2 regions of the Rahnella sp. RcJ3 genome follow, and region 1 is predicted to be linked to the other one. Evidence: predicted binding sites of a transcription regulator. Region 1 holds the regulator's gene; the other holds the start of a gene.
The links. The regulator PurR, encoded in region 1, represses purine synthesis genes. The targets are predictions, from matches to a motif close to CANGCAAACGTTTGCNTG.
Positions count from the first base shown of each region.

Region 1 (5,964 bases):
TGCGGCGACACGTAAAGTATCTTTAAAATGGTGGGGGAGTTTACTTTCCAAACCGGCACGAATAACGCGCTGGAAAAAGATATCCAGACGGTCGCATTCCCACCAACCGTCCATATAACTTTCACCGAGGCCCAGAGAACCTTCCTGTAAAACACGCTTAAAGAAGTCAGTGTTTTTTACTTTAAGGTCGAAAGGACGATTACCGTTTACCTGAATATCTGCCATCGCCAGCATTTCACTGGCGATCCGGTACCACTGATTGTCCTGAATGCTTTGATCTTCTATACACGATGAACTCATAGCTTCTCCATCACTTTCTCTTCTGACTTATTAACCTGCCGGGAAAAGCAAAGGCTATTTTTGCAGGTCTTTATGAGAACAGACGACTAGCGCCTCGCCCGATATTCGACACCAACAGAGGAAATTAAGAAGAACGCCTGCGCGCCGTAAGACGTGCAGGAAAATCATCCTTGAAAAAGTACAAAAAAATAAGTGTGACACTGTCCGCGCGTCTGGCTTAAGTATGTGATAAAAGTTTTGTAAAAGTGCTATTTTATTTGGTTTTGTTGAGTATAGGCTCGCTGGCAGGCATTCTCAATAGTTAATCGTGATGAATGAAAATGCCCGTTAAGTGACTGTTGCATCAGGGTATTATCACTATTAATTAGCATGCCTTGTCTGAGTTTCCTGCTCTGATTTCTGTCCATTGTCTTGCGTGATTTCATGCCGCAAAGAGAGCCAGCGACCCAAAACTACCAACAATAGTGTAGACAGCATGATCGTGACTGTCGCCATGAGCGGATGCACAATAAATGCGGAAACCAGCAAGCTGGCAAGGAAGCACAACCCGAGCTGCAGCGTATTTTGCAATGCTGCCGCCTTGCCTGTATTAGCAGGAAACGGCATTAATGCATTTGCGACAACAATTGGGTAGGTTGCACCATTCACCAAAGCCATCAGACAGAAAGGGATCAGCAGGCTAATCAGCCCGGCATCCGTGAACATGGCAACACAGAACAAAGTCACCATACTGACGCCGTAACCCGCCAGTAACCATGGCAGAATTTTATTACCGTCCAGCTTGCTGATCACAACACGGCAACCAAAACCACCAAGCAGGAAAGCAATAGTCTGCGGGACATAGCTCAGCCCGATGGCACCGGGTGAATAACCCATGTCGCTCAGGATAAACGGTGAACCCGTTAACCACGCAAAGAATCCGGCTGAACAGGCGGCATAAATCATGACATTCCCGCTGTAAACAGGCGATTTCAGTAACGTCGCAAACCCTGTTTTATCAGCCTTCGCTTGTTTTGCCGGTTTATTCTCACGCAGAGTCAGCGTCGTCAGCACCAGGACGACGGCGACTGCGGTCAGCAGAGCAAAAATGGCTTCCCAGTCAAAATGATTGAGTACCCACGCACCAAGTAATGGTGCCAGTGCCGGAGAAAGAGCCACTAACGGCATAATGCTGGCGAAGGTTTTTTTCGCCACATCGGCAGAGAAACGGTCAACAACGATTGCCTGCCAGGTGACTGCGGCGGCACAAACGCCCATCGCCTGTAAGAAGCGCAGGGCCAGAAGGGCGCGTACATTCTCAACCCAGATAACGCCCAGACAACCGACCGCAAACAGTGTCAGACCAAGAAGCAATACCGGTTTACGGCCGATCCTGTCTGACAACGGCCCCCATAACAACTGACCGAGAGCAAATCCGCCGAGAAAAATGCTCAGACTTGCGCTGATCATCCCGGGGCTGGTCATCAGACTGGTTTGCATGGCGCTGAACGCAGGCAGATACATATCAGTGGCTAAAAAGCCCAGCATGCTCAGTCCCGCGAGATAGAGCATAAATCCAAAGGAGGGTTTCATTATCGTCTCATTAATTTATTTATTGCAGATGATGTGATGCAGATTACATACCGGAGGCGGAGTTTAACGCTTTGATAACAGGCTTGTGAAACGCTAATATTTGCACTCTGCTATCAAAAATATTGAAGGCTGAATTATGTGGTCAGAATACGCCCTTGAAGTGGTAGATGCCGTGGCAAGAACAGGTAGTTTTAGTGCGGCAGCGCAAGATTTGCACCGCGTACCTTCTGCTATCAGCTATACCGTCCGTCAGCTTGAGCAGTGGCTGGCCGTGCCGTTGTTTGAACGTCGCCATCGTGACGTGGTACTGACGCCTGCGGGAAAGGTTTTTGTCGATGAAGCGCGGATTCTGACAAAAAAAATGATAGCCACGCGCCGGCAGTGTCAGCAGGTGGCGAACGGCTGGCGCGGCGAATTACGTGTGGCGGTTGACCGGATTGTAAAACCCGCACGGACACGGCGTCTGGTGCTCGATTTCTACCGCCATTTTGCGGACACCGAACTCATTATTCACTCAGAAGTGTTTAATGGTGTCTGGGATGCGCTGGTTGACGGGCGGGCAGACGTGGCGATCGGTGCTACACGCGCGATACCGGTTGGCGGGGGCTTCAGTTTTCGTGACATGGGATTTATGGACTGGCATTGCGTCGTCAGCCCGCAACATCCGCTGGCTCAGTTATCCGGCGCGCTGAATGATGATGAGTTGCGGCCTTATCCTGCACTCTGTCTGGAAGACACCTCCCGGACATTGCCTAAGCGGGATACATGGACGCTTGATAACCAGCGGCGGCTGGTCGTGCCAGACTGGACCTGTGCGCTGGAATGCCTGACCGAAGGCTTATGCGTGGGTATGATGCCGGTTCATCGCGTCACGCCGTGGATAGAACAGAAAAAGTTGCAGGTGCTGACGCTGGAAAATACGTTTCCCGACAGCCCGTGTTGCCTGACGTGGGATCAAAGCAATCCGTCACCCTCGCTGGCCTGGTTGCTGGAATATATGGGCGATACAGAAACCATGAATCAGGAATGGCTGCGTGATTAGAAAAAAACGCCTGCATCTGCAGGCGTTCGATATCTGTTAACGGCGGTAATCGCGGTACGGACCATCGGCTACGGAACGGCGTTCGACCAGTTTCGGATGCACCTCAATGGTCTGAGACTCTTCACGCTTACTGACAATTCTGTCCAGCAACATGGTAAAGGCCATTTCACCCAGACGTTCTTTCGGCTGATGCACGGTTGTCAGCGCGGGGGAGAAGTAACGGGCGTTACGCACATTGTCGTAACCGATCACGGAAATATCCTGAGGAACGCGCAGGCCCAGTTCGTCTGCGGCACAGATTGCGCCCATTGCCATCACATCGCCGCCACAAAATACGGCAGTCGGGCGGTGCTTCTGCATCAGAATTTTATGCATCGCCTGATAGCCCGATTCCGGCTCGAAATCGCCCTGAACCACCCATTCGTCACGCAGCGGAATATTGGCTTCAGTCAGTGCTTTCACAAAACCCTGGAAGCGGCCACCGCCGGTATTACGTGCCAGTTGGCCCGGGATCACCCCAATATCACGATGACCGCGTTCAATCAGATAACGCCCGGCCATGTAACCCCCTTCGAAAGCATTATCAATAATGCTGTCGGTGAAGTTCTTACGCGCTTCGCCCCAGTCCATGACCACCATTGGGATCGAACGGTGCTCCTCGAGCATATTGAGCAACTCATCAGGATATTCCGCGCACATCACCAGCAAGCCATCGACGCGTTTTTGCGCCAGCATTTGCAGGTAGGCTTGTTGTTTTTCCAGATTATTATGCGAGTTACACAAAATCAGCGTATAGCCTTTGGAGAAGCAGCTGTTTTCTACGGCTTCAATCACTTCGGCAAAATAGGGCGCTTCGCTGGAGGTGGCAAGCAGACCGATCGTTTTGGTGTTATTGACCTTCAGACTGCGGGCTACAGCACTCGGCGAGTAATGTAACTCTTTGATTGCAAGGAGAACCGCTTCTTTGGTTTCTTCGGCGACGAAACGTGTTTTATTGATGACGTGCGACACGGTTGTAGTGGAAACGCCAGCGCGCTTTGCGACATCTTTAATCGTTGCCATGTAAACAATGACTCCTGAACTCACGTGTTTCAGCACGTTAGCATTATGTTAATCGTTTGCTTGCGTGGATCTCACTGCTGGCTTCTAAAAGGGCAGTGAAATCGTTGGGTGGATTCTTCAGAATGAGGCGTGAAATGCTCTCGGGTGAAATCAACCGGCACACAGGCGTGTTAACCGACAATTTTCTCTTATAATGCAGGAAAGTGGAAGTAAAATTCTCAGGGATACATTGTCATTCAGCACAAGATTTTAAATGTTAATTATGCGAAAATGCGTTGGCACACAATTAGTGTGGCTTAAAAAATGCCACAATTTGATCCGAAAGGGGGGTTTGATGGACAGCAACCTGAAATTATCGTTGATCACCACGGTATGCGCTTTGCTTATGATTATCGCTTTCAGCTTCACTGCGGTGATGAACTGATTCAGTAAGTGAACCGCTATAAAAAAGGGCGATTCCTGTTACAGGAATCGCCCTTTTCAATTTTACGCAGTGGCCGTTACCGCCGATACTCTTCCCTGCAGAAACTCTTCGTTAAATGCTATTCAATGGCTGATTAGCGAAACTTCAGACTTAACGAATTGTTTATTATCGGATCGTTTTCGGCGTCATTACCCGGCGTGCACCCACATAATGATCTTGCCAGTAATCGTCGCCGAGAGAGGTGATTTTAATGTCTTCGCCCGTTCTTGGAGACTGAATAAACTTGCCGTTCCCCACGTAAACACCAACATGGTCTGCAGCGCCGCGGTTATTGATTCTGAAGAACACCAGATCACCGCTTTCAAGTTCGCCGCGTTTGACCGGAGCCGCATCGCGCAGGTGATACATTTCATTCGCTGTGCGTGGCATTTTAATACGGATCAAATCTTTGTAGGCGTAATAGACTAAGCCGCTGCAATCAAAACCGGTATTCGGCGAGGTTCCGCCCCAGCGATATGGTTTTCCTACCTGATGCATCAGTTTGGTCATCGCCGTTTGCTGGGCATGCTGATAGCGTTTTTTATGCGTTGCACTTAGCGTAATCGGTTTGCTGTCTTCTTCGGGCTTTTTACCTTTACGGTGCCGGCCATACGCTTCTTTTTTACTGACCCTTTCCGTGCTGTTTTTCGCGAGTGAACGGGTTTTGGCGTGTTTCTCTGTTTTGCTTTCGGCCCGCGTGGTCTTCAGTGTCTTTTCTTTTTTACTTTCGGCCCGGGTCGTTTTGACACTTTTCTCCGTCGTGGTCTTTCGTTTAGCCAGTTCGGTACTTTTAACTTTCTTCTTCGAATTCTTGTCCTGAATTTTTTGTTCTGTCACTGGCGCGATTTTAGTTTTTTTACTGGTTTTCGCGGCCACCGTTTTTCGCTTTCGCCGTTCTTCAGGTGCAGCCTGATTAACATGGCTTTTACGCTGATCGGCAGAAACACGTGTCTGCGGCGATGCATGTGCCATATTCAGAAATAGCTGGGTAAAGAGCAGCACAAAAAGCGTGAACAGTAAGCGCATAGCTTCGTTACCATGAGTGGTAGGTTAAACATCAGGGATGTCAGAGTATTGCCTAAAAGAACCTGACAAAAAAGCACGAATTGACTCGATTCTAGATCATATTGTGAGAAAAAGTTAATGGCTTTTTTTATGTCGAAATAACCGCCATTTTTAGTCAAAAAAATAACCACTTTTCATGGTGTTAATATTTGAGTTAAAGAATGGAATTTTGCAAATCTGGCGTTATCGGTGAACGCCAAAAATGTTATTCTCAATGAATGTTTAAAGATGTGAGCCTGAGCGCACACATTAAAGATTGTTAAACAAAATGCCAGTATTGAGAAAGACCCCACAAAAAATGGCGTTTTTATCTGATGGCTGCCATCGTTACAATAGAAGGTATTGTGATTGCGCACCGTCTCTTTATGCTGCGCGTGAAGAGTAATGATCGTGACAGCCTGTACCGGCTTGAGGAAGCAAGAAATGACCACTCCAACAATTGAAAAAATTCAGAAGCAAG
Region 1 is NZ_QSNX01000012.1:142,778-148,741, forward strand. Features, by position in the region: gene cfa (cyclopropane fatty acyl phospholipid synthase) at 1-300, opposite strand, end outside; gene punC (purine nucleoside transporter PunC) at 661-1,872, opposite strand; gene punR (DNA-binding transcriptional activator PunR) at 2,009-2,914, shown strand; gene purR (HTH-type transcriptional repressor PurR) at 2,951-3,976, opposite strand; gene DXU84_RS25330 (YnhF family membrane protein) at 4,311-4,400, shown strand; gene DXU84_RS16890 (C40 family peptidase) at 4,566-5,465, opposite strand; gene DXU84_RS25335 (hypothetical protein) at 5,819-5,947, shown strand; gene DXU84_RS16895 (Grx4 family monothiol glutaredoxin) at 5,928-5,964, shown strand, end outside.

Region 2 (5,964 bases), on a different contig from region 1:
AGCAGGCTGGCTGGCGAGGATCTGGAAATGGTGTTTTTCGGCGGCCTGAGCGAAACCTTTACCGCGTTCACGGGCAACAGACGTCCCGGCGATACCTTCGAGTTCAATGACTTTAGCGTTTTCGCCCAGTTTTTTGGCGATGTAATCACCGGCCATTTTCCCCCCGAAGGCGTTATCAGACGCAACGTGGCTGGCGACAACACCCTTAGTAGCCTGACGGTCAAGAGTGATCACCGGGATTTTCGCCTGGTTTGCCATCGCAACGGCATTGCCTACCGCATCAGAATCCGTCGGGTTGATCAGCATCAGCTTGGTGCCACGAACCGTCAGGTCCTGTACGTTTGCCAGCTCTTTCGCCGGGTTGTTCTGAGAATCAAGAACCACCAGGTTATAACCCAGTTTGTCCGCTTCTTTTTGCGCGCCGTCTTTCATGGAGACGAAGAACGGATTGTTCAGCGTGGAAACGACCAGCGCAATGGTGTCTTTCGCCAGAACGTTAGCACTGAAAGAAGCGGTGATCGCTGCGGCGGAAACCCAGACAGCCAGTTTTTTCATATTCATGGTCATAAGTCCTGTAGGAGAGTTTATTTGTTGCTTTTGTTATCCACCAGAACCGCCAGCAGGATGACAACTGCTTTTACGATCATCTGGTAGTAGGAAGAAACACCTAATAAGTTCAAACCGTTATTCAGGAAGCCAAGGATCAATGCACCGATCAGCGTTCCAACAATGCGTCCTTTACCCCCGGACAGGCTGGTTCCCCCTAATACCACTGCGGCAATCGCATCCAGCTCATAACCCGTACCTGCGTTGGGCTGCGCAGAAGATAAGCGCGCCACTTCGATGATACTGGCCAGAGCGGCTAACAAACCACACAGGGAGTAGACGATAATTTTGACTTTATCGACGCTGATACCTGACAGACGCGTAGCGGATTCGTTACCGCCCAGCGCGTAGATATAACGCCCCAGCCGGGTGTGATGCAGCATGTACCATGCCGCAATAAACACCACAGCCATCAGCCAGACAGGTGTCGGGATACCCAGCGGGCGACCGATACCAAACCAGCCAAAAACATCAGCGACATCATTAAAGCCGGTACTGATCGGGCTGCCGTTGGTGTACACCATCGTAATACCACGCAGCAGCAACATCATGACCAGCGTAGCGATAAACGCCTGGACTTTCCCTTTGGCCACAATCATTCCGGTGACGCCACCCACAGCCGCACCTAACGCCAGCGCGGCGCCAACGGCAACAAACGCATTCACTTCCAGCCCGACAATCGAGGCGGCAACGGCGCCGGTCAGCGCCAGCAAAGAGCCGACGGATAAATCGATCCCGGACGTCAGGATCACCAGTGTCATGCCGACGGCCATAATGGCGTTAACGGACGTTTGCTGAAGGATGTTAAACAGGTTATTGACCGTAAAGAAATTCGGGCTCATGGAAGAGACCACGGCAATCAACACCAGCAGCGCAATCAGAGACTTTTGCTCCAACAACCACTCTTTACTGATCCAGCGCTTTTTGGCTGGCAATGTCTGAGAACTCATATCTGATTACTCCTGCGTCACGCCGTATTGCTTGCCGACAGCGGCAGCCATCAACACTTCCTGCGTAGCCTGTTCTATCGGGAATTCACCGCTTAAATGGCCTTCATGCATCACCAAAACCCGGTCACTCATACCGATCACTTCCGGCATTTCTGAGGAAACCAAAATGATACTCAGCCCTTCGCGCTTGAACTGGTTTATAAGCTGGTAAATCTCTTTCTTGGCACCAACGTCAACGCCGCGCGTCGGTTCATCGAGGATCAGGACTTTCGGCCGCGTCATTAATCCACGGGCAATTGCCACTTTTTGCTGATTACCGCCGGAAAGCAGGCCGATGGTCTGCATCATCGACGGCGTTTTGATATTGAAGAGGCGGATGAAATCGCCGACAGCCTGCTGTTCTTCCGCATGTTTAAGACGTCCGCCAGCGTGGCTGAAATAACGCAGCGCCGTCAGCGACATGTTTTCTTTCACTGACATGCCCAGAACTAAGCCATCGCGCTTGCGGTCTTCAGAGATATAAACAATGCCGTTTGCCAGCCCGTCCTGCGGTGAGTGTGTCACCACTTCGCGGCCATCGAGCGCCACATAACCACTTTTACGCGGTAAGGCTCCGTAGAGAATTTTCATCAGTTCGGTACGGCCTGCGCCCATCAGACCGGAAATCCCCAGAATTTCGCCGCTGTACAGATCAAAGCTGACGTTATCCACGCCCGGCCCGCTGACATCGCGTACCTGCAAACGCAGCGCACCGCGTTCATGATTAATGCGCGGGTATTGCTCTTCGAGGCGACGGCCCACCATCATTTCAATCAGCGTGTCTTCTTCAAGCGAACTGACCGGCCGCTCTGCAATAAACTGCCCGTCACGGAACACCGTCACGTCGTCGCAGATTTCGAAAATTTCTTTCATGCGGTGGGAGATATACACCACACCGCAACCGGCGGCTTTTAGTTCCCGGATCACGTTAAATAAAGAAGCGGTTTCGGTATCGGTCAGGGCATCCGTCGGTTCATCCATAATGATGACTTTGGATTCAAAGCTCAGCACTTTGGCAATTTCGACCATCTGCTGGTCGCCGATGGATAAATCGCCTACCAGCCGGTCGCTTTTGTAACGCAGATTCAGGCGCGCCAGCAGTTTATCGGCCTCGGCATACATCTTTTTCCAGTTGATGCGGCCAAAACCGTTCACAAACTCACGGCCCAGGAAGATATTTTCAGCAATCGTCAGTTGGGGGATCAGGTTTAATTCCTGATGAATGATACCAATCCCGGCTTCCTGAGAGGCTTTAGGGCCACTGAAAACCGCTTCCTTGCCAAGAAAATGCACTGAGCCGGCATCTTTCTGATAGATGCCGGTCAGCACTTTCATCATGGTGGACTTGCCCGCGCCGTTTTCTCCCACCAGCGCCATTACACGTCCCGGATAGACGCTGAGCGCCGCGCCGGAAAGTGCTTTTACGCCGGGAAAGGCTTTATCAATGCCTGTCAGTTGCAGCAAAGGTTGCATAAAGGCCTCAGAAGGTTACGCCAGCACACAGAATAACGTTCGCATAAGGCGAACATTCCCCGCTGCGGATCACAGCCCGACTTTTTTCGCTTTGTGCTTTGAATGACTCATGACTGACGTAATCCAAAGCAATGGTGTTTCCCTGGTGTTGTTCGAGTTGTGTCAATTGGGCGAGCAACGCTTCATGGAGTTGAGGATTTTTAGTGAGGATTTCCTCGGCGAGGATAGCCCGCTCAACCTGCATCTCATGTGTCACTACCTCTAAGACTTGTAAAAAGGTGGGAACTCCCTGGGTCAGGGCCAGATCGATGCGTTGGCAAGCTGCTGGCACCGGAAGTCCGGCATCGCCAATAACCAGCTGATCGGTGTGACCTAACCGGGCAATAACATGTGAGATTTCGGCATTTAACAGCGGTGACTTCTTCATTGTGAACTCCTACAGCGAAACGTTTCGCTCACCGATGAGTTTATAAAGATCCCCGGCCATCGCAACGGAGTTATGATGGAATTGTGATCAGCGTCGAAACGTTTCGCTGAATAATTAAGAAACCGCAGGGAAATTTGAGTTAGTCGTTTCAGAAAGGAGAAAGAGAAAATAAAACAGGGCACCCGAAGGTGCCCTGCGAGCAGTAGAAATGAGGATCAGATTTCTACCTGCGTACCGAGTTCGATTACGCGGTTCGGCGGAATTTCAAACTGATCTGGCGCGCGTAAGGCGTTGCGGCTGAGCGCCATAAAGAGTTTGCCACGGAAGTAGAGATACCAGGGGCGCTTGGTCAGGATCAGTGATTCGTGCGACATAAAGAATGACGTTTCCATCATCCGGCACGGCAATCCTTCCAGACCGCAACGGTGGAACACTTCCTCCACGTTCGGCGTTTCTTTAAATCCGTAGCTGGCGACCACACGCCAGAACGTCGGCGAAAGCTGTTCGATGGTGACGCGCCGGACGTTATGTACATAAGGCGCATCTTCGGTGCGTAACGTCAGCAGTACCACACGCTCATGCAACACTTTGTTGTGTTTGAGATTGTGCAGCAACGCAAACGGAATGACGTTGATGGCGCGCGACATATACACAGCCGTACCCGGAACACGCACCGGCGGGGATTTCTCCAGAGAGGCGATCATCGCTTCCAGGGAATTCCCATGCTCGTTCATGCGGCGCATAAGGCGGAAGCGCTCGCTTTTCCAGGTCGTCATAACGATAAACATGCCCAAACCCAGCGTCAGCGGCAACCAACCGCCGGAGAACAGTTTAGTAGCGTTCGCCGCGAACAGCGGGATATCCATAAACAGCAGACCGATCAGCAAAAGCCCGACCAGGAAAGGTTTCCAGTGCCAGTTTTTGAGTGCCACCGTACAGGAAAGAATACTGGTCAGCACCATCGTACCGGTTACTGCGATACCGTATGCCGCTGCCAGATTGCTCGAATGCTCGAAGCTGGCGATAACGATAACCACCGCAAAGTACAGCAACCAGTTAATGGCCGGGATGTAAATCTGGCCTGCTTCCATTTCTGAAGTGTGGATGATGCGCATTGGCGGTAAATAGCCTAAACGCACAGCCTGACGCGTCAGGGAAAACACACCGGAGATAACAGCCTGAGACGCGATAATGGTGGCCAGCGTTGCCAGCACCAGTAACGGGATCAATGCCCAGTCAGGCGCCAGCAGAAAGAACGGGTTTTTAATCGACTCCGGGTCTTTCAGCAGCAATGCGCCCTGACCGAAGTAGTTCAGCACCAGAGAAGGCAGCACCACGGTGAACCAGGCCAGACGGATCGGGAATTTCCCGAAGTGGCCCATATCCGCATACAGCGCTTCCACACCGGTAATCGACAGAACGACCGCGCCAAGTGCCAGGAAGGAAAACGACTTATGCTCGATAAAGAAGTTAACCGCCCACATCGGGTTCATGGCGCGAAGTACTTCAGGGTTCTGCATGATGCTGTTCACGCCGAGAACAGCCAGCGTCAGGAACCACAACAACATCACCGGCGCAAACAGTTTGCCCACGATGCCGGTGCCGTGTTTCTGAATAATGAAAAGCAGCGTCAGGACAGTAATAGATAAGGGAACGATATAAGGATCAAGTGAAGGTGCTGCGATTTCCAGACCTTCCATCGCGGAAAGAACAGAAATAGCCGGAGTGATCACCACTTCACCATAGAAGAAACTTCCGCCGATCAGGCCGAGAATGACCAAAACGGCAGTGGTGCGTGCCGAGGTGTTTCTGCCCGCCAGAGACATCAGCGTCAGAATACCGCCCTCCCCTGCGTTGTCCGCCCGCATCACATAAGTGAGGTACTTGAGCGAAACAATGAGGATTAACATCCAGAAAATCAGAGAGAGAAAACCAAAAACGACGCTGGGTTCAACGTTGAAACCATAGTGACCAGAAAAACACTCTCTTAAGGTGTAGAGAGGACTGGTACCAATGTCGCCATAGACCACACCAATGGCGGCCAGGGTTACTGCTGGGAGTGACCGTTTATGTTCAGTGCTCATATTTCGTTTCTTTTTTGCTCGAACATCCGTAAGCGATGAGTGCGCTCGATCTTATGATGCCCACTAAAAGGCGCACAGTATGCACGAATAAATTGGATTGCCTACCCTTAAATGTGCAGCTAAACCGGCGTTCATATGAACGGGGTCACATTTCTGATAATAGAAAATTTTTAGTAATCAACAAGCTATAACGACAAAAATAAACGTGGCATATCGCTATTAGCCAGTACACTATTCAACAACTCAATGGAAACCGGAAGAGACAGTATGGCGCAATCTCCCCTTCTGGCAGAACGGATCGCCCGTCTTGCTAACGCATTAGAACATGGCCTGTACGAGCGGCAGGATGCCATAAGACTTTGCCTGCTGGCAGCCCTGTGCGGCG
Region 2 is NZ_QSNX01000011.1:195,614-201,577, reverse strand. Features, by position in the region: gene rbsB (ribose ABC transporter substrate-binding protein RbsB) at 1-561, opposite strand, end outside; gene rbsC (ribose ABC transporter permease) at 585-1,556, opposite strand; gene rbsA (ribose ABC transporter ATP-binding protein RbsA) at 1,563-3,068, opposite strand; gene rbsD (D-ribose pyranase) at 3,076-3,495, opposite strand; gene kup (low affinity potassium transporter Kup) at 3,711-5,579, opposite strand; gene ravA (ATPase RavA) at 5,847-5,964, shown strand, end outside.
Region 2: rbsD (D-ribose pyranase) is a predicted target of PurR. The motif match lies at 3,508-3,525, and genes of this name have one in related genera.